Regions from separate parts of the Salinisphaera sp. C84B14 genome, predicted to be linked through region 1. Evidence: riboswitches for the same ligand, from Rfam matches in the RefSeq annotation. Region 1 holds a riboswitch; the other holds the start of a gene.

Region 1 (2,454 bases):
AGCCAGCCGGGAAAAGACCGAGCACGAACTGCGTGCGCTCGCGCTTGCCGACCCGCTGACGGGGCTCGCCAACCGGTCGCGTTTTCGCGAAGTCTTCGCGCGCGAACGCCAGCGCTATCTGCGCCAGAAAATTCCGCTCGCGATGCTGGTCGTCGATCTCGATCATTTCAAACGCGTGAACGACGACTATGGTCACGATGCCGGCGACATGGCGCTGTGCTTCGTTGCTGAACTGCTGGCCTCGCGCATTCGCCAGACCGACGTCGCCGGCCGGCTGGGCGGCGAGGAGTTCGGGATTCTCTTGTCCGATGTGGATCTGGAACATGCGCGCCGGATCGCCGTCGACCTGCGCGATCTCGTTCGCGACCGGCCGTTCCGCTACCGCGGTAAGGATATTCCGATGTCGGTAAGCATCGGTATCGCCGAACTCGGGCGCGACGGCATGGATTTCAGAACGCTTTTCTCCAAAGCCGATCGTCGTCTGTACCAGGCCAAGGCCGAAGGGCGTAATCGCGTTGTCGGTTGATGCCGATACTTCGTACGGCCCCAATGGCGCTTCGGCCTGTTCGTAATCGTCCGGCTGATAACAGGCATACGTGAAACCAGCCGCGCCGCGTCCAACGCCTGCGAAGCCATGGAAAATGAAAGACGGGCAGCTGCCTAAGAAGATACGTGCCGACGGCTACGACGCCCTGACCCTTTAACGACGAGATGAGGCTTGCCGGCGTTTTCCAGTCGATGCCCGGCGCTGGTCGTGCCTGGCCCGGCGCCGTCACGGACACCAGACAGGCCAGGGTCGTGCGTACGGATGGATATATCCTGTATGGCGCATCGTCACTCGGTACCGAGCGCGGCGCGATGCCTTGCGCGGTGGCGTTCGGGGAGTGTTGGCATGGGGATTGCTCGTGGTATCTTGCCAAGTAAGCACGCCCGATCTTGAACATCGTCGCGGGCGACGTCATGTCCAGGCCAAAAGCCAACCGACAGGTCTAGAACATCAACGCGATAGCGGGAGAGATCGGCGCACGGCGCCGGCGCCGAAGGAGCAACCGCCCCGGAAACTCTCAGGCACCAAGGACCGTTATCGCGGCCATATCCGAAGAGTCGCGCGGCCGCTGGGCCGGCGTGCACCGAAGGAGCAAGCACACGGTGACAACGCCGTGGGTGAATCTCTCAGGTCCAAGTGACGGAAGGGGCGGCACCTGCACGAGTGCAGGGCATCCACGCACGACACCACCGGATAAAGGCATATGAAACATATAGCAATCATCGGCGGCGGAATCACCGGGGTCACCACGGCCTACGCTCTGGTCCGCCGCGGCTATACCGTGACCCTTTTTGACCGCAATCGCTATGCGGCGATGGAAACCTCGTTCGCCAACGGCGGCCAGCTGTCGGCCTCGAACGCCGAGGTCTGGAATCACTGGCCAATGGTCTTCAAGGGCATGAAATGGATGTTTCGCAGCGACGCACCCTTGTTGGTCAACCCGAAACCTTCCTGGCACAAGCTCTCATGGTTTCTGGAATTCATTGGCGCCATTCCACAGTACGGGCGCAATACCACCGAAACCGCACGAATGGCGATCGAGGCGCGTGAGTTTCTATTCTCCTGGGCGGAGCGTGAAAACATCGATTTCGACGTCAAGCGAAAAGGCATCCTGCATATCTATCGTAATCGGGCCGGCTATCGGCACGCCGAGAAAGTCTCGAAGCTGCTGGCCGCAGGCGGGCTCGAGCGGCAGCCGGTCACACCCGACGAGATGCGTGCAATCGAGCCCGCGCTGGCCGGCGAGTATTACGGCGGCTTCTTCACGGAAAGCGATTCCAGCGGCGATATCCACAAGTTCACCCAGGGGCTGGCCCGGGCCGCGCAGGCGCAGGGCGTGCAGTTTCGCTACAACAACACCGTAGAAAGCGTCAAGACCGACGGTCGCAGGGTGACGATAGCGGCCTGTGACAACGACACGCCCGAGGACCGGGTGACGCTCGATTTCGACGGGGTGGTGGTCTGTGCCGGCACCGGCAGCCGCGAGATCGCCTCGCAGCTGGGCGACCGGGTCAACGTTTATCCGGTGAAGGGTTATTCGATTACCGTGAATCTGGAAGACGAGGCATCGAAACAGGGCGCGCCCGAGGTGAGCCTGCTCGATGACGAAACCAAGCTCGTTTGTGCGCGTCTGGGCGACGACCGCTTTCGTGTGGCCGGCACCGCCGAGTTCAACGGATTCAACCGCGATATTCGCGCCGACCGTATTGCGCCACTGGTCGAGTGGGTGAAGCAGTGCTTTCCCGACGTCAAGACCCGTCAGGTGGTGCCCTGGGCCGGGCTGCGCCCGATGATGCCGAACATGATGCCGCGGGTCGGGGCCGGGCGCGCACCGAACGTGTTCTACAACACCGGGCACGGCCACCTGGGCTGGACGCTGTCAGCGCTCACCGCCGATTCGATTGCGG
Region 2 (2,454 bases), on a different contig from region 1:
CACCGATGTCGATATCTACTGCCCGGCGAAGATGGAAAGCCTGGCCTTCGACCCGGATGCCGCCCGACTGCGTCTCGACGACGGGACGACCGTGAGCGCGGCGCTCGTGGTTGGCGCGGAAGGCGCGAATTCCCCGGTGCGGGCAGCGGCCGGCATAGAAACCACGGGCTGGTCGTACGGCCAGCGTTGTACCGTCGGTACGGTCACCCCGGCGCGGCATCATCGCCATATCGCCTGGCAGCGCTTTACCGAAACCGGGCCGGTGGCGTTTCTGCCGCTTTCGGACGGTCGTTGCTCGCTCGCCTGGCACGCCGACGATGCGCTCGCCGCGGAGCTTGCCGAACTCGACGACGAGACGTTTCGTGCACGCCTGAGCGAAGCCAGCGGGCATGTGCTGGGTGAAATCGAGCATATGGATCGGCGGGCGTCCTTCCCGCTCAAGCTCCAGCATGCCCGCGAATATTGTCGTCCGCGGGTGGCGCTGGCCGGCGATGCCGCGCATGTGGTGCACCCGATGGCGGGTCAGGGGGTCAACCTTGGCCTTCTCGACGTGGCGGGCATGGTCGAAGCGCTCGAAGCCGGGCGCGCGGCCGGTCGCGATGCCGGCGACATGACCTACCTGCGCCGCTATCAGCGTGCGCGCATGGCCGAGAACCTGATGATGTTGGGCATCACCGACGCCTTCAAACGCGTCTATGGCAGCGCCAACCCCTTGCTGCGCAACCTGCGCCAGAGCGCGATCGCGGCGGCAGCGAACCTTGCCCCGGTTCGCCAGATCATGATTCACCATGCGGTGGGTCTGTCCGACAACGGCCCGCGGCTGCTGCAATAACGCAAAACGCCTGTATTTTGCAGTGAAAAGCGGTTCCGGGGCCGACGCTTGGCCTGTATGGATCGCGCCGGTATAGTCGAGGCCACGGTCAATAACCGCGTGGGAGAGAACGGGCCATCGCCCGTCACCGAAGGCGCAAATTTCCGCCCGGAAACGCTCAGGTACCCGAACCACGCGCGCGCCGGCGTCATGACGCGCCGGCTTGATCGACTCTGGAGAGCAGTCGTGTGAACCACGGCTCACCGAAGGGGCGAATCTCTCAGGTGCCAGGACAGAGGGGCGGCAGGCGAAAGCCCGGGCCGGCCCGTATTCTGTTGATTCATCTGCAAAGAGATTGTCATGGCCAAACGCACCCCGCTCTATGACGCACATGTCGCCGACGGCGCCAAGCTTGTGGATTTCGCCGGCTGGGACATGCCGATCGACTACGGCTCCCAGATCTCCGAACACAACGCCGTACGCGAGAGCGTGGGCATGTTCGACGTGTCGCATATGGCCGTCGTCGATATCCGCGGTCGAGAGTCGCGCGAATTCCTGCGCTGGCTGCTGGCCAATGACGTGGCCAAGATCGACGAGGCCGGGCGCGCGCTCTATACCTGCATGCTCAACACCCGCGGCGGCGTGATCGACGATCTCATCGTCTATCACCTGAGTGACGATCTGTATCGCGTCGTGGTCAATGCAGCGACCACGGAAAAGGATCTGGCCTGGATCGGCAGTCAGGCCCGCGATTACGACGTGTCGATCGAGCACCGCCAGGATCTGGCCATTATCGCCGTGCAGGGCCCGCGCGGGCGCGACATCGCCGCCGAGCTGTTCGACGACGATTTGAAGGCCGCTGCGCTCAAGCTAAAGCCGTTTCGCGTGGTCGCGCAGGATGATCGCTCGATCGGGCGCACCGGCTATACCGGCGAAGACGGTTTCGAGCTCGTACTACCGGCCGACGAGGCCGTGAACGCATGGAAGACGCTGCGCGACAAGGGCGTAGCGCCCATCGGCCTGGGCGCGCGCGACACGCTGCGCCTGGAAGCGGGCCTGAATCTTTATGGCCAGGATATGGACGAAGACCGCACCCCGCTGGAATCGGGCCTGGCCTGGACCGTGGCCTTCAAGCCCGAAGAGCGCGATTTTGTTGGCCGCTCGGCGCTGGAGCACATGCGCGCACAGGGCGTCGACCAAAAGCTGGTTGGGCTGGTGCTGGAAGGGCGTGGCGTGATGCGCAGCAAGACCGCGGTGCGTGCCGTCGACAGCGATGTCGAGGAAGAACATGCCGAGGGCAAAATCACCAGCGGCAGCTATGCGCCGACGTTGTCGTGCTCGGTCGCGCTCGCCCGAGTGCCCGCCGATTGGGAACACAGCGTCGAAGTGTGTTTGCGCGGCAAGTGGCAGCCTGCGCGCATCGTTCGCTATCCGTTCGTGCGTAATGGCGAGAGCCGCCTCGACGACTGAGCGTTTTTCTCAGTAGCCTTTAATCCACCGAACCATCGCGCGCACCGCGCCAACCTGCTGCAAGGGGAGCCCCATGAGCGAAGTACCCAAGGATCTGTCCTATACCAAGACCCACGAATGGATCGACTACGACGGCGACGGCACCTGCACGGTCGGCATCACCGACTATGCGC

What was found. Region 1 has a riboswitch for glycine ahead of C84B14_RS17400 (D-amino acid dehydrogenase). Riboswitches for the same ligand answer to the same signal wherever they lie in the genome.
Region 2: another riboswitch for glycine. It lies ahead of gcvT (glycine cleavage system aminomethyltransferase GcvT); the one in region 1 lies ahead of C84B14_RS17400 (D-amino acid dehydrogenase).

Annotation. Positions count from the first base shown of each region.
Region 1 is NZ_APNL01000030.1:19,111-21,564, reverse strand. It holds gene C84B14_RS17405 (GGDEF domain-containing protein) at 1-526, shown strand, start outside; glycine riboswitch at 1,000-1,091, shown strand; glycine riboswitch at 1,092-1,196, shown strand; gene C84B14_RS17400 (D-amino acid dehydrogenase) at 1,251-2,454, shown strand, end outside.
Region 2 is NZ_APNL01000006.1:96,903-99,356, forward strand. It holds gene C84B14_RS06865 (UbiH/UbiF/VisC/COQ6 family ubiquinone biosynthesis hydroxylase) at 1-832, shown strand, start outside; glycine riboswitch at 923-1,015, shown strand; glycine riboswitch at 1,035-1,117, shown strand; gene gcvT (glycine cleavage system aminomethyltransferase GcvT) at 1,172-2,281, shown strand; gene gcvH (glycine cleavage system protein GcvH) at 2,355-2,454, shown strand, end outside.